DNA from 4 places in the Geobacillus sp. YF-1 genome. Region 1 is predicted to be linked to each of the others. Evidence: riboswitches for the same ligand, from Rfam matches in the RefSeq annotation. Region 1 holds a riboswitch; each other region holds the start of a gene.

The links. A riboswitch is a leader RNA that binds a small molecule or an ion and turns the genes downstream of it on or off. The one in region 1 is predicted to bind S-adenosylmethionine.
Region 2: it holds a riboswitch for S-adenosylmethionine, as region 1 does, so the genes downstream of both, metK (methionine adenosyltransferase) here and ACTVIM_RS14825 (methionine ABC transporter ATP-binding protein) in region 1, are expected to answer to the same signal.
Region 3: it holds a riboswitch for S-adenosylmethionine, as region 1 does, so the genes downstream of both, mtnK (S-methyl-5-thioribose kinase) here and ACTVIM_RS14825 (methionine ABC transporter ATP-binding protein) in region 1, are expected to answer to the same signal.
Region 4: it holds a riboswitch for S-adenosylmethionine, as region 1 does, so the genes downstream of both, ACTVIM_RS04415 (methionine biosynthesis PLP-dependent protein) here and ACTVIM_RS14825 (methionine ABC transporter ATP-binding protein) in region 1, are expected to answer to the same signal.

Annotation. Positions count from the first base shown of each region.
Region 1 covers NZ_CP199850.1:2,984,532-2,989,407, forward strand. Annotated here, with positions in the region: gene ACTVIM_RS14815 (MetQ/NlpA family ABC transporter substrate-binding protein) at 1-523, opposite strand, end outside; gene ACTVIM_RS14820 (methionine ABC transporter permease) at 540-1,208, opposite strand; gene ACTVIM_RS14825 (methionine ABC transporter ATP-binding protein) at 1,198-2,226, opposite strand; SAM riboswitch class I at 2,403-2,512, opposite strand; gene ACTVIM_RS14830 (hypothetical protein) at 2,587-2,934, opposite strand; gene ACTVIM_RS14835 (thioredoxin family protein) at 3,082-3,396, opposite strand; gene ACTVIM_RS14840 (toprim domain-containing protein) at 3,393-3,752, opposite strand; gene ACTVIM_RS14845 (YusG family protein) at 3,846-4,082, opposite strand; gene gcvH (glycine cleavage system protein GcvH) at 4,156-4,539, opposite strand; gene ACTVIM_RS14855 (arsenate reductase family protein) at 4,757-4,876, opposite strand, start outside.
Region 2 covers NZ_CP199850.1:2,786,804-2,791,679, forward strand. Annotated here, with positions in the region: gene ACTVIM_RS13805 (tetraprenyl-beta-curcumene synthase family protein) at 1-585, opposite strand, end outside; gene ACTVIM_RS13810 (gamma carbonic anhydrase) at 791-1,321, shown strand; gene metK (methionine adenosyltransferase) at 1,517-2,731, opposite strand; SAM riboswitch class I at 2,853-2,967, opposite strand; gene pckA (phosphoenolpyruvate carboxykinase (ATP)) at 3,154-4,740, shown strand.
Region 3 covers NZ_CP199850.1:929,138-934,013, reverse strand. Annotated here, with positions in the region: gene ACTVIM_RS04720 (pyridoxal phosphate-dependent aminotransferase) at 1-1,108, opposite strand, end outside; gene ACTVIM_RS04715 (carbon-nitrogen family hydrolase) at 1,208-2,023, shown strand; SAM riboswitch class I at 2,117-2,285, shown strand; gene mtnK (S-methyl-5-thioribose kinase) at 2,371-3,561, shown strand; gene mtnA (S-methyl-5-thioribose-1-phosphate isomerase) at 3,632-4,699, shown strand; gene ACTVIM_RS04700 (sugar ABC transporter substrate-binding protein) at 4,686-4,876, shown strand, end outside.
Region 4 covers NZ_CP199850.1:861,946-866,821, reverse strand. Annotated here, with positions in the region: gene ACTVIM_RS04425 (hypothetical protein) at 456-725, shown strand; gene metC (cystathionine beta-lyase) at 787-1,965, opposite strand; gene ACTVIM_RS04415 (methionine biosynthesis PLP-dependent protein) at 1,969-3,072, opposite strand; SAM riboswitch class I at 3,274-3,384, opposite strand; gene ACTVIM_RS04410 (alpha/beta hydrolase) at 3,570-4,298, shown strand; gene ACTVIM_RS04405 (YjcG family protein) at 4,336-4,857, shown strand; gene ACTVIM_RS04400 (GNAT family N-acetyltransferase) at 4,861-4,876, shown strand, end outside.

The DNA.
Region 1 (4,876 bases):
TGTCGTTCACCGTCGCTTTCGTTTTATCGACGCCCGGTTTCAGTTTAATGAGCCCTTTTTCTTGCAGCATTGACAAAATACGGCCGTGGTCGGCGACCGAGTTGCTCATGATGATCGTTGCGCCGTCCGGCAGCTCTTCGATGCTTTTGTATTTTTTCGAGTACAAGCCGATCGGCTCAATATGGATGCCACCGGCGTTAACGAATTGGTAGCCATGCTCTTTCATTTGCGACTCTAAATAAGGAATGTGTTGGAAGTAGTTGGCATCAATTTCTTTGTCGGCCAACGCTTTGTTCGGCAAAATATAGTCTTGGAACGTAATGATCTCCAAGTCAATGCCTTTTTTCTTCAAAATCGGTTTCGCTTTTTCCAAAATTTCCGCATGCGGCACGTTCGAGGCGCCGACTTTCAGTTTTACCAATTTGCCGTTGCCACCCTCATCGGCGGCGTTGTTGTTGCCGCCGCAAGCCGCCAAGGCGAACACCAAGACGGAAGCGAACAGCACGCCAAGCCATTTTTTCATCGATTTTTTCCTCCTTTTATCGTTTATCTATTTTGGAAGTGACAATGTCACCGATCCACTGAATGACAAAGACAATCACAAGCACCAACACGGTCGCGACAAACGTCACATCGTTATGGCTGCGCTGAAATCCTTCCAAATACGCCAAATTCCCAAGTCCACCGGCGCCGACAACGCCAGCCATCGCCGTATAGCCGACAAGCGACACCGCGGTGACGGTAATCCCCGAGACAAGGGCTGGCAACGATTCCGGCAAAAGCACCTTCCAAATGATCGTCCACGTCGAGGCGCCCATCGCCTGCGCCGCTTCAATGACCCCTTTGTCAATTTCGCGGAGGGCGATCTCAACCATGCGGGCGTAAAACGGCGCCGCACCGATGATGAGCGCCGGCAGCGCCGCGTTGGCGCCGAGCATCGTCCCGACGAGCCATTTCGTAAACGGAATAAGCAAAATGATCAAAATAATGAACGGAATGGAGCGGAAAATGTTGACGAACGCCGCGATGACCGTATTGGCCAGCCGGTTCTCCCATAGGTTTCCCTTTGCCGTTAAAAATAACAGCAGCCCAAGCACCACTCCGAGGACGAACGTGGCGGCGACCGCCATGCCGGTCATGTACAGCGTCTCGACCGTTGCCGCCCACATCGTTTCCCATTGCACGTTCGGCAGGAGGTTAGCGAGCATCGTGAATCACCTCCACCGCCACTTGTTGGTCTTGAATATAGTCGAGCGCCCGACCGATTTCATCCGCCGCCCCGTCGATGTGCACAAACAGCACGCCGTAGGCGCCTTGATGGGTTTGTGAAATTTTTCCTTGCAAAATGTTGACATCAACAGCAAATTGGCGGACGACTTGCGTAATGAGCGGCTGTCCAGCGGCGGCGCCGACAAACGTCAACTGCGCGATCACCCCGTTCGGGTATTGGCCGAACAGATGCGAGACAGCTTCTTCGGTTTCCTCCGGCTCGACCAGCTGCTTGACGAACCGTTTCGTAATCGGCTGCTGCGGGTTCCGGAACACGTGCAGCACGTCGCCTTGTTCGACGATTTTGCCGCTTTCCATCACCGCGACGCGGTCGCAAATTTTGCGAATGACGTGCATTTCATGGGTGATGAGCACGATCGTCAGCCCGAGCCGCTTGTTGATGTCAACGAGCAAATCCAAAATCGCGTCCGTCGTCTGCGGATCGAGGGCGGACGTCGCCTCATCGCAAAGCAGGACTTTCGGATTGTTGGCGAGCGCCCGCGCGATGCCGACCCGCTGCTTTTGCCCGCCGCTCAGCTGCGACGGATACGCCTCTTCCCGCCCGGTGAGACCGACAAGCTGGATGAGCTCATCGACGCGCTTTTGCCGTTCCTCTCTCGGAACACCGGCGATCTCGAGCGGAAAAGCGATATTTTCCCTGACGGTGCGCGACCAAAGCAAGTTGAAATGCTGGAAAATCATGCCGATTTCCTGACGGGCGTTTCGAAGCTCCCGACCTTTCACGCGCGCCATGTCGCGGCCGGCGACGATCACCCGACCGCTCGTCGGTTTTTCCAATCCGTTTAACAGCCGAATGAGCGAACTTTTTCCGGCCCCGCTGTAGCCGATAATTCCAAAAATTTCTCCTTCGCGAATCTCAAGCGACACGTTGTCAACGGCTGTCACCGCACCGTTGGCCGCTTGGTATACTTTCGTCACCTGTTCAAGGGTGATCATCGTTTCACCTTCCTTTCTTGCCGTGCGCTTCCCGTTCGCCAGCAGGCGCAAGCCCCGCCGCCGAGCGCGCCCGCGCAAGCAGCCGAAGCGGGCTGTTCACGCCCAGCGCCCAAGCAAGCGCAAAAAGAAAACCTTTCTGCCCGCGGAGAACAGAAAGGTATTGTCTACCATTCCGTCTCTTATCTCTCAAAGCAGGCTGCTTTGTGTGAATTGGCACCATTTCAGCGCAAGCGCTGACGGTTGCCGGGCTTCATTGGGCACATCCCTCCACCTCTCTTGATAAGAGCGCAACGCGAATGTATTCAATTTGGTTACGAATGTGATTGTATCATCGGATGTCGAATCGTGTCAACCCATTTTTTATCCGACATGCCGATACGGCTTGGCCAAATGGAGGAGCGACTCCAGCAGCAATAAATGGCGGAAGCTTCCCGATACGTGCACTTCTTGCAGCCGGACGAGCTGCTGCAGCTTCAGCTCACCGCTCAGCAAGGAGGCGAGCGCTTCCTTCGAACCGCGCACCGTCAACGTGTTTCGTTCATCGTTCTCGCACTCAACGATGGCCGGCTCTTTGCCAAGCAAGACGGAAGCGGCCTCCCCGTCGCTTTCAAACCGAACGCATAACTGCTCGTCCGGCAAAATCGGCAACAAATGACGCAACATTTGCATCCGCTCGATGAACCGTTCCACAAACTCACGCACTTCCATTGACCATCACCCCCATGTCCTTTGTTCTCTATTTCCATATGTGGGGGCAAGAATCCTTTACAAAAATCTCGACAGCCTGTTGACGAACGGACGCCGTTTTTGTCATTTCCCAAGAAATGTGTCAAACGGAGTCAAAAAAGGGGACAGTCAACGCGGCAGCCGGGCTTGCAGTTGCTCATACAAATCGGTGACGGAAGGGAACGCATACCATTTGCCGGCCATCGCTCCGTCAACAAAAAGAAGCAAGCATGGAACGCTGGAAATTTGCCACTCCACGGCCTGCTCGGGAATATAGTTGATATCCGTTTCGTAAAACGGCAACGTCGGGAATAGCTGCTCGATAATCACGAGCATCCGCCGCGCCAATTGACATGTGCCGCATAGCGGGGTATACAAATACAGCGCCAAAAGCGGCTCGTTCTCGATCGTTTTTCTGAGCTCATTGCGATCGATCGCGTTCACCCGCTTCCCCCCTTCATCAACCATTCCATGCGCACCTCAAAATCGGCGCGCAGCAACACTTGTGCCAAATGCCAAAGCGGAGCGGCCGCCACTTCCCGGTACGCCCGGTCAATATAAATATGTTCGGCTTCGGGAAACATGCGGCGAAACTGGCGGCGCAGCTTCTCCCCCGCCTCATCGGCGTCGGCAAGCACGTATACATCTTGGCCTTCGAACTCGTCGGCCAACTCTTCCAAGCGGGCATCGCTGATCGTCCCGTTCGTACACACGATCACGACCGGTTCATTCAACACCGCCGCCACCTTTTGTTTATCCGATCTCCCCTCGACGATGATCACCTTTTCCACTTGTCGCATATCCGCCCCACCTAACTCCACCAATGTTGCTCTATTGTATGATCGATGCGAGCCAAAGGTTGAAAAAAAGCAACGGCCATCCACCGTTGCCTTTCAACACCAGCCCGCTTCCCCGTCGCAGTCGACATATTTTTGCCCCGGCTCAACGGTAGCGGTCACGTCTTTGTAAACTTTTCCATTTTGCACTGTATAGCCGCTTTTTAACGGAACGGTCTCCGGAAGCGGAACATGGCCGATCAGCTCCCCTTCCGCATACAAATCAAGCGTGCGGCCGTTCCATTTGCCGATTACCCGATCGGTCACATCGATGCGCGCCGATTGCAGCGCCATCTTTCGCACCCCCTTGTTTCATTTCTTCCATATGTATAGGGTGCCCGAATTGAGCCGAAAATGACGGCCATGTTTATCCTTCCGTCACCATCGCTTCGTATTGTTCCGCTGTCAATAATTGGTCAATCTCACGGGTGTCGCTCGGTTTCACGACGATCATCCACGCTTTCTCGTACGGCGATTCGTTGACATACTCCGGATGATCGTTGAGCGCCTCGTTTACTTCGACGACCGTTCCGCTGACCGGCGCGTACAGCTCCGAGACGGTTTTCACCGACTCAACGCTGCCGAACGGCTCGTTCGCTTTCAGCTGCGCGCCCACTTCCGGCAGTTCGACAAAGACGATATCCCCCAACTCGGATTGCGCGTAATCCGTAATGCCGATGCGCACGTGTTCTCCTTCGACGCGCACCCACTCATGCTCTTTCGTATAGCGAAGTTCCTTTGGCGTGTTCATCGAATCCCTCCATTGCGACAAAAAAGTGTGCTCCTCTTCATCATAACCGATTTTCCGCGAAAACTCACCGTCTGTCTGTTCGGCCGGCGAAAAATTTTTGGGCTTCGCACCCGCCCTGTCGAAAACCGTTGTCTACGCCGACCGCCCGAACCGGCGGAACAACCCCCGTTTGCCCCTTTCGCTGTTGCCGTTCCGCCGTGCCCGGATGGCGAACTCATTACCGATTCACGGCCGGCGCCTGTCCAAAAAACGATTCATACGCCGACTCGCGAAACCCGACGATCACCCGCTCGCCATCCGTCAAAATCGGCCGCTTCACCAGCATTCCGTCCGAAGC
Region 2 (4,876 bases), 200 kb from region 1:
CAACGAATCTTTATGCTGGGTAAACCATTGCACAAGCCGCGGCACGCGCTCACGGGCGTCGACATGTTTATGCACTTGCAAGTCGCAATAATACCCAGCCAATTCATGCAAAAACGGAGCGATCGTTTCATAGTGGCGAACCGTTCCGAGCACTTCTTGGCACGTGCGCACAAGCGCCGGCAAGTAGCCGCCGTCTTCCTGTTCGCGGCGATGGCGGTAATAGTTCGACGGCTCGGCCCCAAGCGTCAAGGCGTCCGGCATCGATTCATGCAAGGCGCGAAAATCGACCGGATCGAGCGAAGTGCTGCGATCACACAAATTATCCAAATAGTCGCTGATGGTCTGATAGGCGACGATAAAACGGACGCACGGCTCGATGTGTTCCCCGGCCAAAAGCGCCAAAATCGCTCCGCCTTCGCAATGAAACGTTTTCGCCGCGATGCTGGCGAGCGCTTGCCGCCGCAGTTCCGGATCGGGGATTTGCTCGGCTCGGCGCCGCCAGCAGGCCAGTTCGCGGTGGACAAGCGGAAACACGTCACGGTACACCATTTTCAGCAATGCAATCGGATGGGTCGGGATCTTCAATCGGGCTCACCTCGGGCGCAAAAACAATGCTTTGTCTATTAGTATTGCCAGCCCCACCGCCTTCGCAAACCGCCGCAGTGCGCGTTCATCGGCGAGCGGGGACACATAGACTACATCATTCACATCGACAAGCGCGTGCAAAACAGCGGGATACCGTTGTACAATACTTGATGAACAAGATTGCCATAGAAAGGAACGAACGACGATGATTTATCCGTACAAAGGCAAAACGCCAATCATTGCTCCATCCGCCTTCATCGCCGACTATGTGACGATCACCGGCGATGTCACGATCGGCGAGGAGACGAGCGTCTGGTTTCACACCGTCATCCGCGGCGACGTGGCGCCGACGATCATCGGCAACCGGGTCAATATCCAAGATAACTCAATTTTGCATCAAAGTCCAAACAATCCGCTCATCATTGAAGACGGCGTGACCGTCGGCCATCAAGTCATTTTGCACAGCGCCATCGTTCGCAAAAACGCCTTGATCGGCATGGGATCGATCATCCTCGATGGCGCCGAAATCGGCGAAAGCGCGTTTATCGGTGCCGGCAGCTTGGTGCCCCCCGGCAAAACCATCCCGCCGAACGTGCTCGCCCTCGGACGGCCGGCGAAAGTGGTGCGCGAGCTGACCGAGGACGATTTCCGTGAAATGGAACGCATTCGCCGCGAATATGTCGAAAAAGGACAATATTACAAGGCGCTCCAGCAGCAACGGACCAACCGGCCGTAACGGGCCGGCTTCTTGCTCGGTCGCCAAGCCGCGCGACGGGACGCACCCGAACCGCCAGAAGAACAAAGTCCGGATGCGCCATCAAGGCCAGCCGCGCCTTCTTGGCGAAACCACGCTTCTTTTTCGAAGCAAGCGAGCCATGAAAACGAACAAGAGGGCGGCCAGCTATCGCCTGCAGGCCACCCTCTTGTTTCTTTATTGCTTGCTCGCCAACGCCAGCGCTTGCTCTTTCAACAAGGCAGCTTTGTCGGTGCGCTCCCACGGCAAGTCGATGTCCGTGCGCCCGAAATGGCCGTAAGCGGCCGTTTGTTTGTAAATCGGACGGCGCAAGTCAAGCATTTTAATGATGCCGGCCGGACGAAGGTCGAAGTTGTTGCGCACGACTTCAATTAAAATGTCTTCAGACACCTTGCCGGTGCCGAACGTATCGATCGAAATCGAGACCGGGCGGGCGACGCCGATCGCGTAGGCGAGCTGCACTTCGCACTTATCGGCGAGCTCGGCCGCGACAATGTTTTTCGCGACATAGCGGGCCGCATACGCCGCCGAGCGGTCGACTTTCGTCGGGTCTTTGCCCGAGAACGCGCCGCCGCCATGACGGGCGTAGCCACCGTACGTGTCAACGATGATTTTCCGTCCTGTCAGCCCGGCATCCCCTTGCGGACCGCCGATGACGAATCGGCCGGTCGGGTTAATGAAGTAGTTCGTGTTCTCATCCAACAGCTCCGTCGGAACCACCGGCTTGATGACATGTTCTTTAATGTCACGTTCAATTTGGTCTTGAGTAATGTCCGGATGATGTTGCGCAGAAACGACGATCGTGTCGACGCGCACCGGTTTGCCGTTTTCATCGTATTCGATCGTCACCTGCGTTTTGCCATCGGGACGCAAATACGGCAACACGTCCGTTTTGCGCACTTCCGCCAAGCGGCGCGCCAAACGGTGGGCGAGCGAAATCGGCAGCGGCATCAGCTCTTCCGTTTCATTGCAGGCAAACCCAAACATAAGCCCTTGGTCGCCGGCGCCGATCGCTTCAATTTCCTCATCCGTCATCTGACCTTCGCGCGCCTCAAGCGCCCGATCCACTCCCATCGCGATGTCCGGCGACTGTTCGTCAATCGACGTCAGCACGGCGCACGTGTCGGCGTCAAATCCGTATTTCGCGCGCGTATAGCCGATTTCGCGAACCGTATCGCGGACGATGCGCGGAATATCGACGTACGTCGACGTCGTAATTTCCCCGCTCACGAGCACCAGCCCGGTCGTGACGCTTGTTTCACAAGCAACGCGGGCGTTCGGGTCTTTTTCCAAAATGGCATCCAAAATCGCATCGGAAATTTGGTCGCAAATTTTGTCCGGGTGTCCTTCGGTTACAGACTCTGAAGTAAACAAGCGGCGTTTGGCTGACATTCGGCTCATTTCCTCCTCTTGACGTAATGTGGCGATACGGAACTCGTTTCCCTTGGCAATATAAAAAAACCTTTCCTGTCACGGTGAGGAAAGGTCATTGCAATCGGATTGCTTCCTTTCACTCTTATCGTTCAAGGACTGCGCCTTGCCACAGGTTAGCACCATTTCACACATGTACAGTTGTGACGGTTGCTGGGCTTCATCGGGCCTGTCCCTCCGCCGGCTCGGGATAAGAGTATCCGTTCAATGACTTATCATATCGCAACAAACGAACGGAAGTCAACCATACAAAACATTTTTTTATTGTTCAAAAAATGAGGAAAAATAAGTCCGAAAAACCTTCACAATTAGTATGGACTATTAATAAAAATGTGTTATACTATTTTCAAAAGTGATTCCAATAAAGAAGGCAGGTTTTGAACATGGGGATTGCCAATATGACGAATAAACTCGATCTCTTGCTGCAAAAACCGTACGTCCACCACCAACTGTCCGTCGCGGAACTCGTTGAAAAAGTGCTGCAGCGAAAGGAAGGCCGGCTGACGCATACCGGCGCCGTCGCCGTCACGACCGGCAAGTACACGGGGCGGTCGCCGAAAGACAAATACATCGTCGAAGAGCCGTCAACGAAACAAACGGTCGACTGGGGAACGGTCAACCAGCCGATGGCGCCGGAAACGTTTGAAAAACTGTACGACAAAGTGCTCGATTATTTGTTAAAACAAGAGGAACTGTTCGTCTTTAAAGGCTTTGCCGGCGCCGATCCGAAATCCCGGCTGCCGATTCAAGTCGTCAATGAATTCGCCTGGCACAACTTGTTCGTCCATCAGCTGTTCATCCGGCCAAGCGCCGAAGAGCTCGCCGCGCATGAACCGCAATTTACCGTCATTTGCGCGCCGAATTTTAAGGCGGACCCAGCTGTGGACGGCACGCGCTCGGAAGCGTTCATCATCATCTCGTTTGAACGCCGCGTCGTCCTAATCGGCGGGACGGAGTACGCCGGCGAAATGAAAAAATCGATCTTTTCGGTGATGAACTATTTGCTGCCGGAACAAGGCATCCTGCCGATGCACTGCTCGGCCAACGTCGGCCAGGAAGGCGACGTCGCCCTCTTCTTCGGCTTGTCAGGAACCGGGAAAACGACGCTCTCCACCGATCCGAACCGCCGCTTGATCGGCGATGACGAACACGGCTGGTCGAGCCGCGGCATTTTCAATATCGAAGGCGGCTGCTATGCGAAATGCATCAACTTATCGCGCGAGAAAGAGCCGCAGATTTTTGACGCCATCGGCTTTGGCGCCGTGCTCGAAAACGTCATTCTCAACGACGCGACGCGGGTGCCAGATTACGATGACGGCACGCTGACAGAAAACACGCGCGCCGCCTACCCGCTTCAAGCGATCAAAAACATCGTCGACCCGAGCGTCGCCGGCCACCCGTCCACGATCGTGTTCTTGACGGCCGATGCGTTCGGCGTTCTACCGCCGATCAGCAAACTGACGCGCGAACAGGCGATGTACCATTTCTTAAGCGGCTACACAAGCAAACTCGCCGGCACAGAACGCGGCGTCACCGAACCGGAAGCGACGTTCTCGACGTGCTTTGGCGCGCCGTTTTTGCCGCGCCCGGCCGTTGAATACGCGGAAATGCTCGGGCAAAAAATCGCTGAGCACAACGTCCGCGTCTTTTTGGTCAACACCGGCTGGACAGGAGGGCCGTACGGCGTCGGCAGCCGCATGAAGCTCGCCTACACCCGCGCGATGGTGCAAGCCGCCGTCGAAGGAGAGCTTGACAACGTCGAAACCGTGCACGACCCGATCTTCGGCCTCGCCATCCCGGCGCACGTCCCCGGCGTGCCGGACGACGTCTTGCGCCCGCAAAACACATGGGCTGACAAACAAGCATACGAACGACAGGCGAAAGAGCTGGCGGAAAAATTCCGCGCCAACTTCCGAAAGTTCGCTCATATCGACCCAACGATCGAAAAGCTCGGCGGACCGCTCGTATAACGAACCCCCAGCCGGACAGGAAGCCGTTCCCTGTCCGGCTGTTTTTTATTTCTTTCCTTTGCTTTGGACTCCGACACTGAATCCTTAAGCATTTCTGTACGTCGATCCGTTTCATTCGCCTCAAACAACCTCAAAA
Region 3 (4,876 bases), 1.4 Mb from region 1:
CGACGCGCACATACCCTTCGCCGTGCTCGCCAAAGCCGATGCCCGGAGCGACGGCGACATGCGCCCGCTCAAGGAGCACATCGGCAAACTCGGCGGACGACCACCCTTTCGGTACGGGGAGCCAGGCGAAAAACGACCCGGACGGCGCCGGTGCTTCCCAGCCGATCTCGCGCAACGCGGCGATGAAGGCGTTGCGGCGCGCTTCATACAGCGCGACAAGCTCGTTGACGCAATCTTGCGGGCCGAGAAGTGCTGCGGCCGCCGCTTCTTGGACGGCGCCGAACAGGCTGACGTACAAATGATCTTGCAGCAGCTCAAGCGCCCGAATGATCCGCTCGTTGCCGACGGCAAACGCGACGCGCCAGCCGGCCATATTGTACGTTTTCGAAAACGTGTAAATTTCCACCCCGACATCTTTCGCCCCGTCAACTTCGAGGAAGCTAACCGGCTTTTTGCCGTCAAAACCGATCGCCCCATAGGCAAAGTCGTGCACGACGGCGATGCCGTGCTTGGCGGCGAACGCCACCGTCTCGGCGAAAAATTCTTTTGTCGCCGTCGCACCGGTCGGGTTGTTCGGATAGTTTAAAAACATCAGTTTCGCTTGGTCGGCAACCGCCGCCGGAATGGTGCTGTAATCGGGCAAAAATTGCTGCTCGGCGACAAGCGGCATCATTTCCATCCGCGCGCGGGCGAGCGCGATTCCCGACCAGTAATCCGGATAGCCCGGATCCGGGACGAGCACCGCATCGCCCGGGTTGACGAGGCAAAGCGGCAGCTCGACAAGCCCGGCCTTGCCGCCAAACAAAATGGCGACTTCGCGGGTCGGGTCGACCTCAACTCCGTACTCGCGTGCATAAAAGGCGGCAACGGCTTCTTTCAAAAACGAGTAGCCTTGAAACGGCGAGTATTTATGGTATTTCGGGTTGGCCGCCGCCCGCTGCATCGCCTCGACAATATGCTTCGGCGTCGGCTGGTCCGGATTGCCTTGCCCTAAATTAATGACATCATGCCCGGCCTTGATTTTCTCTCCCACTTTGGCGACAAGCGAAGCAAAAAACTGCTTCGGCAGCTGTTCAAGCAGTTCGGAAAAAGGAAATTCGATCGTCATCGCCCACACCTTCTTGAAAAATTCTTGAAATTCTAGTGCAACATCATATATCGTAAAAAGCAAAATGTAAAGCAAATTTTTTCATTGGGGTGAAAAACAATGACCATCCGCATCGCGTGCCTCCAGCTCGATATCGCGTTTGGCGATCCGCAAACGAACGAACAGCAAGCCGAAACAGCCGTGCAATCCGCCGCCAACGAAGGAGCCGACATCGTCGTGCTTCCGGAACTATGGACGACCGGCTATGACTTGACGCGCTTGGACGAAATTGCCGATGACGATGCCGGGCGGGCGAAAGCGTTCGCCTCCCGCCTGGCGCAAACATATGGCGTCCATTTCGTCGCCGGCTCAGTCGCCAAAAAAACCGCCGCCGGTGTGACGAACACGATGATCGTCGCCGACCGAAGCGGCCAAATCGTCAGTGAATATAGCAAACTTCATCTGTTCCAACTGATGGATGAGCATTTGTATTTGCAGCCGGGAAACGCGCCAGGCTTATTTTCGCTTGACGGGCTGTCGTGCGCCGGAGTCATTTGCTATGACATCCGCTTTCCGGAGTGGATTCGCGTCCATGCTTTAGCCGGGGCGGAAGTGCTGTTTGTCGTCGCCGAATGGCCGCTTCCTCGCCTTCACCATTGGCGGACGCTGCTGATGGCGCGAGCGATTGAAAATCAATGCTACGTCATCGCTTGCAATCGGGCCGGAAGCGACCCGAACAACGTCTTTGCCGGCCATTCGCTCGTCATCGACCCGTGGGGCGAAATCATCGCCGAGGCCGATGAAAAGCCGGGCGTTCTTCTGGCGGACATCGACCCGGCGCTCGTTAAACAGGTGCGTGCGCGCATCCCAGTGTTTGCCGACCGCCGGCCGCGCGATTACGACGAGGCGGCAAAAAAATTTTTCAAAACGTATTGACAATCCGCCTGCCCAACCTGTATCATTCGAATCAAGCAACCAAACGATTGTTAACATCGCGAAAATTGCAAAAACTCAATAGCCAGACCGGTACTCTTATCAAGAGTTGGCTGAGGGAATTGGCCCAATGAAGCCCAGCAACCGACCGTAATGCTATCGTGAGATAGGGCGCACGCCAAGGGCGGCGCCGGAAGCGACCCGCTTCCGCAGGGCACGGTGCTAAGTCCAACAGAAAGACCGCTGTCTTTCTGAAAGATAAGAGGCGTGAAGACAAATAATCTTCAAGCCTCTTTCCGTATGCGAAAGAGGCTTTTTCATTTGCCAAAACGTAAAGGGGGAACGTGAAAATGACGATTGTCCAATCAGCTGTTTACGAACCGCTCACCGAACAAAAAGCGACCGCCCTCGCCGTCCGCCTCGGCTTGTTCCGCGACGGGGCGCCGCTTGCCTGCCGCGAGATCGGCGACGGAAACTTGAACCTTGTTTTCCATATCGTCGACCAAGCAACAAAGCAAGGCGTCATCATCAAACAAGCGCTGCCGTACGCGAAAGTCGTCGGGGAAAGCTGGCCGCTTACGTTAAAGCGCGCGGTCATTGAAAGCAACGCGCTGCGCACGTTTGCCAGCTATGTGCCGCAATACGTCCCAAAAGTCTATTATTCCGACGAATCGCTCGCCATCACGGTAATGGAAGATTTGTCTCGCTTGCAAATCGCGCGCAAAGGGCTGATCGAAGGGAAAACGTACCCGCTGTTGTCCCGGCATATCGGCGAATTCATCGCCAAAACGGCGTTTTACACGTCTGATTTCGGCATGAACCAACAAGAGAAAAAGAAGTTGGCGCAAAGCTTTGTCAATCCAGAGCTATGCAAAATTACGGAAGATCTCGTCTTCACCGATCCGTTTTTCGACCATGACACGAACAACTTTGAGGACGAATTGCGCCCAGACGTTGAAGCGCTTTGGGAAGATGACCGCCTCCGCCTCGAAGCGGCGAAGCTGAAGCGCAAGTTTTTGACTGAAGCGGATGTGCTGCTGCACGGAGACTTACACACTGGCAGCATTTTCGCCAGCGACGACGAAACGAAAGTGATCGACCCGGAATTCGCCTTTTACGGCCCGATCGGGTTTGACCTTGGCCAATTTTTCGCCAATTTGCTGTTAAATGCGTTGTCCCGTCCTGAAGCGGAGCGTCAACCGCTCTTTGTTCACATCGACTCAACATGGAAGGTGTTTACGTCCATTTTCGCTGAGCTGTGGCAGACGGAAAGCGTCGAAACGTACGCCGCGACGCCCGGACTGCTTGATGAGGTGCTGCGGCAAGCGTTCATTGACGCCGTCGGTTTTGCCGGCTGCGAAGTCATCCGCCGGACGATCGGCCTCGCCCATGTGGCGGATCTCGACGGCATTGAACAAAAAGACGAACGGCTCGCCGCGAAACGGCACGCGCTCCGCCTTGGCCGCCGCCTGATCGTTGAGCGCGCCGAACTGGCGGGAACGGACGGCTTCCGCCGCCTGTTTATCGAAACGGAACGATGACACCCTCTGCCCGGGCCGGCCGTCCAACGCCAGCTTGGGCCAATCGATCAACCGAGAAAGGAAGACGACGATGAACTCATTTGCCATCCCGCGCTCTGTCGAATGGCGTGAGACGCATATCACGATTTTAAACCAGCAAAAACTGCCATCGGTCACCGAATACATCGACTTGCATACGCTCGAAGACGTCCATGAGGCGATCGCGACGTTGAAAGTGCGCGGGGCGCCGGCGATCGGCATCACGGCCGCCTATGGCTTGGCGCTCGCCGCCTCGCGCTATGAAACCGAAGCGGTGGACGAATTTCAGCGCCGCTTGCAACAAGACCGCGACTACTTAGCGAGCGCGCGCCCGACGGCCGTCAACTTGTTTTGGGCGCTCGATCGGCTCGTCGCCGCCGCCAACAGCGCCGCTTCCGTCAACGAAGCGAAAACAACGCTCATTCACGAAGCGATCCGCATCCAAATCGAAGATGAGGATGTGTGCCGCCGCATCGGCGAATACGCCTTGTCCCTTTTCCGCCCGGGCGACCGGGTGATGACGATTTGCAACGCCGGTTCGATCGCCACCGCCCGCTACGGAACGGCGCTTGCTCCATTTTATTTGGCGAAAGAAAAAGGAATCGAGCTGTCCGTCTACGCCCTTGAGACACGTCCCGTTTTGCAAGGGGCGCGCCTGACCACATGGGAACTCATGCAGGCGGGCGTCGATGTGACGCTCATCACCGACAACATGGCGGCGCAAACGATCAAGGCGAAACATATTAACGCCATCATCGTCGGCGCCGACCGGATCGCGCGAAACGGCGACACGGCGAACAAAATCGGCACGTTCGGCCTCGCTTTGCTCGCTCAATCGTTCGGCATTCCGTTTTACGTCGCCGCGCCGCTGTCTACGATCGACATCAAGACAAAAACAGGGGCGGACATCCCGATTGAAGAGCGCCATCCGGACGAAGTGACCCATCTCGCCGGTGTGCGCATCGCCCCGGAAGGCGTCAACGTGTACAACCCGGCGTTTGACGTGACACCAAACGAACTCATTACCGCCATCATTACCGAAAAAGGCATCGTCCGCGGCCATTACGAAACGGCGCTGCCATCGTTATTCGCAAAGGAGGAGCAGTATGAAACGATTTAAAGCCTTATCACCTCTTTTTCTTCTTTTCTTTACGGTGTTTTCCATCTTAACCGGCTGCACGAACGAGCAAGATGCCATGAGCGCCAAGCCGGCCAACGAAACGAAACAAACGAACAACAACGACGCCACATCGTCCAACAGCTCCACCGCCGCGAGCAGCGAGCAGGCGGCCATTCC
Region 4 (4,876 bases), 1.4 Mb from region 1:
TAACTTTTTTTAAAAAATCGCTGTTCAGTTTGAGAAAGGGAAAGCGGCCTTCCCCTAAGAGGCTGGTGATTTAATCATGGATACGGCTTTACCATGTTATTTCTCAATTAGAAAAACCTTGTTACATCGGTCCTGCTTTTCGCTCATTCTCCCATTGATGAAAGGAATCAGCGGTTTTTCACCGCCCTTCTAAAAGGTTGGTGAAAACCCGCTGTTTGCCTTAATCGGCGATGGAACGCGTGAACATAGAGGCTGATGCAGCAAGTTTTTTCTACTTGAGAAACGATCCGAAGAAGCGGTTGCGCGAGTAAATCTCCGGCCTCCTAAACAAACAATCGGTGGTGGAACGGTTCAAGCAAGAGCGGGGGCAACGGCGCTGGATGGTTTCGTATTGCCCAGTGGCGCGGCGGCGCTATTCTTCGGCGAAGGCTGCCGTTTTGACGGGAGGCGCGGGGATGGTGTGCTGTTTACGGCCGAGCGAAGGCGCTCCATGGCGGTTTCGTGCTGAGGGGGAATGGGCGTCAACCGCTGCGCTGTACGCAGTGGTTCCCCCTCCGTTTTGCGATGACAACGTTGAACGATTGGAGCGCCCTCGGCATCGGCCGGCGGAAAAACGGCGGCACGGCGACAGACGGGGCTTTGGTTCACCGTCTTTTCACGCTTTGTGTGATGACCATGTTCACCACTTCCGGGCGCGGCCGGCGTTGGCACTGGCGCAGGGATAGATTTGCGTGATGACCATTTCATCACTTCCCCCACGACAACGGAGCTTTCGTTCGCCGCCTTTTAGCGCGCCGAAATCGACGGCCGTTCTTTCACAAACGACAGCGCCTGCTCAACATCGGCGATCAGATCGTTGACATCCTCAAGTCCGACGCTCAGCCGCAGCAAGCCGTCGGTAATGCCGCGCCGCAGCCGCTCTTCCTTCGGCATGGCGGCGTGCGACATTTTCGCCGGGTGCGACAAAATCGATTCGACCGCCCCAAGGCTGACGGCGAACACCGGCAGGCGGACGTGGCGGACGAACGTCCGGGCCGCTTCTTCATCGGCCAAGCGGAACGACAGCACAGCGCCAAACCCCGCCGCTTGGCTGCGTTGAATGTCATGGCCCGGATGGTTCGCCAATCCCGGATAATATACCTCTTCTACTTTCGGATGGCGGAGCAAATACTCGGCGATGGCCATGGCCGATGCGGACGACTGTTTCAGGCGAACGTGAAGCGTTTTTAGCCCCCGAAGCACAAGCCACGCGTCTTGGACGCCGAGGACGGCGCCAAAGGCGTTTTGCCATTTGTACAGCTGTTTGCCAAGCTCCTCGTCTTTCACGACCGCCAGTCCGGCGACGACGTCGCTATGGCCGGCTAAAAACTTCGTCGCGCTGTGGAGGACAACGTCGACACCGAGATCCAACGGCCGCTGCAGCGCCGGGGTCATGAACGTATTATCCAAAAACGTCAAACAGCCGTGCGCTTTCGCCAGCTCGACGACAGCGCGAATGTCGGTCACTTTTAACAGCGGGTTGGACGGCGTTTCCATATAAATGACTTTCGTGTTCGGCCGGATGTTTTCCGCCACCGCCTTGAGATCGGTCATATCGACGAACGTATAGTCAATGCCAAACCGGCTCAGCACTTCGGTGACGATCCGGTACGTGCCGCCGTAGACGTCTTCGGTTACGAGCACATGGTCGCCTTTGGACAGGAGCAACAACGCCGTGGAGATGGCGGCCATGCCCGAGGCGAACGCGAACCCGCGCACACCGCCTTCTAAGGCGGCGATCGTCTCCTCAAGCGCCTCGCGCGTCGGGTTGCCGGAGCGGCTGTAGTCGTATTTTCCGAATGAGTCGAAATCGAACTGATGGAACGTGGAGGCGTGCTGGATCGGCACGCTCACCGCCCCGGTTGCGCGGTCGACTTTCCATTCGTTATGGAGCAGTTTTGTCGAAAACGACCATTCCCGTTCCATCGCTCACACCTCTTTCATGTTTTTGAACGCTTGCGCCAAGTCGGTGATTAAATCATCGGCGTGCTCAATGCCGACCGAGAAGCGGAGCAGCCGGTTGCAGACGCCGTTTCGGATGCGGATGTCTTCCGGAATGTCCGCGTGCGTCTGTGTCGCCGGATACGTGATAAAGCTTTCAACCCCGCCTAGGCTTTCCGCGAACGTAATAAGGCGCAAGCTTTTTAAAAATCCGTTCACCCACTTTTCATCGGCAATCCGGAACGACAGCATCCCACCTCTTCCTGGATATAAGACGTCGGTCACATCTTCATGTTCGCGCAAAAAGGCGCTGATGCGCTTGGCGTTTTCTTCATGCTGGCGCATCCTTAGCGCCAACGTTTTCATCCCGCGGATCAGCAGCCAAGAGTCAAACGGGGACAAGACGGCGCCGATGGCGTTATGGTACTCGGCCAAGCGTTGACAAAGCGCTTCTCCCTTGGCGACGACCAAGCCGGCCAACACATCGTTATGGCCGCCTAAATATTTCGTGGCGCTGTGGAGGACGATATCGGCTCCTTGTTCAATCGGGCGCTGGAGCACCGGAGTGTAAAACGTGTTATCCACGATCAACAATAGCCCGTGCCGTTGGGCAAGCTGGGCGACCGCGGAAATATCGGTCTCGTGCATCAGTGGGTTTGTCGGCGTTTCCAAGAAAATCGCCTTCGTTTTTTCGCTGATACACGCTTCCACCGCATTGAGATCGGTAAAATCGACATAATGGAACCGAAGACCGTACTTGCGCCAGCCGCGCTCAAACAAACGGTACGTGCCGCCGTAAAGGTCGGCCGATACGAGAAACTCATCTCCGCTCTCAAACAAGGCGAGCACCGTCTGAATGGCGGCCATGCCGGAGCTGAACGCATAGCCTTGATCGCCGCCTTCCAGCTTCGCGATCGCCTCCTCAACAATTTTGCGCGTTGGATTGCCGGTGCGGATGTAGTCAAACCCGGTCGATTCCCCGATGCCGGCATGGCGGTAGGCGGTCGAAAAATAGACGGGCGGGTTGACCGTTCCTGTCACGGTTTCGCTCCGGTTTCCGATTTGCGCTAACAACGTCTCCAGTTTCTCCATCTCATCTCTCTCCTTCTGTAAAAAAATTCCTCTTGCCCAACGACCGGCGGCCGCAGCGCCCAAACACTTCGCTGCTTGTCTCGACAGCCGAGCGCTTCGCTGCCGCCCCGACTCACAGGTCGGCAAAACGGCCGCCGAAACAAAGGAAAATAAAAAAAGTCTTCCAAGAAGAAGACTTTTCCATACACATGGTCATGCTTCTTCTTATCTGCCGAATTGAATGCTCAATTCGCTGGATTTAGCACCTGGCCGCCGGGCGGCTGGTTGCTGAAGCTTCATTGGGCCAGTTCCCTCCGCTTCTCTCGATAAGAACAGGATGGGTATTCAATTTTGTTGCAATTTTATTTATTAAGAAATGTAACGCATTCCAGCGGTTTTTGCAAGTCTTTTTTTCGCTGCGCATCACTCGGCAAATTCACAAAAAATTCGAGCCCTTGATTAACATTTTTTGTACAAATATGTTACAATAACAGATGAACTTGCGCTTTCACTGGAGGATGGTCATGACAGCAGGAACGATGCGCGATTACGCGCTATATAGCGGGGAGCTTCAGGAGAAAATCGAACTGCTCGTCTATTTGCCAAGCAATTTTTCCCCGCTTTACAAATATTCTTTATTAATCGCTCAAGATGGCAAAGATTACTTTATGTACGGAAAAATGAAAACGGCTGTCGAAACGTTAATGGCCAACGGCACGATTGACCGCACGATCGTCGTCGGTATTCCGTATCGGAATGTAAACGACCGCTATGAAAAGTATCATCCATCGGGAACGAAGCACGGAGCGTATCTCCGCTTTCTAGCCCATGAACTCGTGCCGTTTTTGGACCGCGAACTGCCGACGTATCAAATGGGCAAAGGCCGGGCGCTCATCGGTGATTCGCTCGGCGGGACCGTATCGTTGACCGCCGGACTGTTGTATCCGCATACATTCGGAAAAATCGCCATGCAGTCCCCCTACATCGATGATTCGCTCTTGGCGCTCATTCGCTCATTCCGCGATCCGTCGCTGCTCGCCATTTACCATTCCGTCGGCTCGGAAGAAACGGCTGTAAAAACGACAGACGGACAAGTGCGCGACTTTGTGACCCCGAATCGAAAGGCGCGAGATTTGTTGGTCGAAAAAGGGTTTGCCTATACGTACCATGAGTTTGCCGGCGGCCATGCGTGGACGCATTGGCAGCCCGATGTGCCTCGGGCGCTATCGACGATTTTGACGCTGTAGCCGTCCAACGATAACCATCTCAAGGAGGGGAATTGAAATGAAATACGGCATTGTCATCTTTCCGTCCAAACGAATCCAAGATTTCGCCAACTCCTACCGGAAGCGGTATGACAGCCATTACGCCCTCATCCCGCCGCACATTACATTGAAATATCCGTTTGAGGCGGACGAGGAGAAGTTGAAGGCGATGGCAAAGGAGCTGCATCGCATCGCAGCGAAAACGCCTCCAATTCCGATCAAAGTGACGAAATTCAGCTCGTTTTACCCGACCAGCAACGTCATTTATTTGAAAGTGGAGCCAAACGACGTGCTTGAACGCCTTCATGAGCAGCTGCACAGCGGCTTGTTTTCCGGGCAGCCGGAGTTTGTGTTCGTGCCGCACATTACGATCGGCCGGGACTTGCCGAGTGGCGAATATGCGGATGTATACAGCCAGCTGAAGCTGCAAGACGTCCATTTTGAGGAAACGGTCGATCGCTTCCATCTCCTTTATCAGCTGGACAACGGGTCGTGGACCGTCTACGAGACGTTTATCGTCGGAGGAAAGGAAACGGTGTAGCCGATGAACATCGCCATTG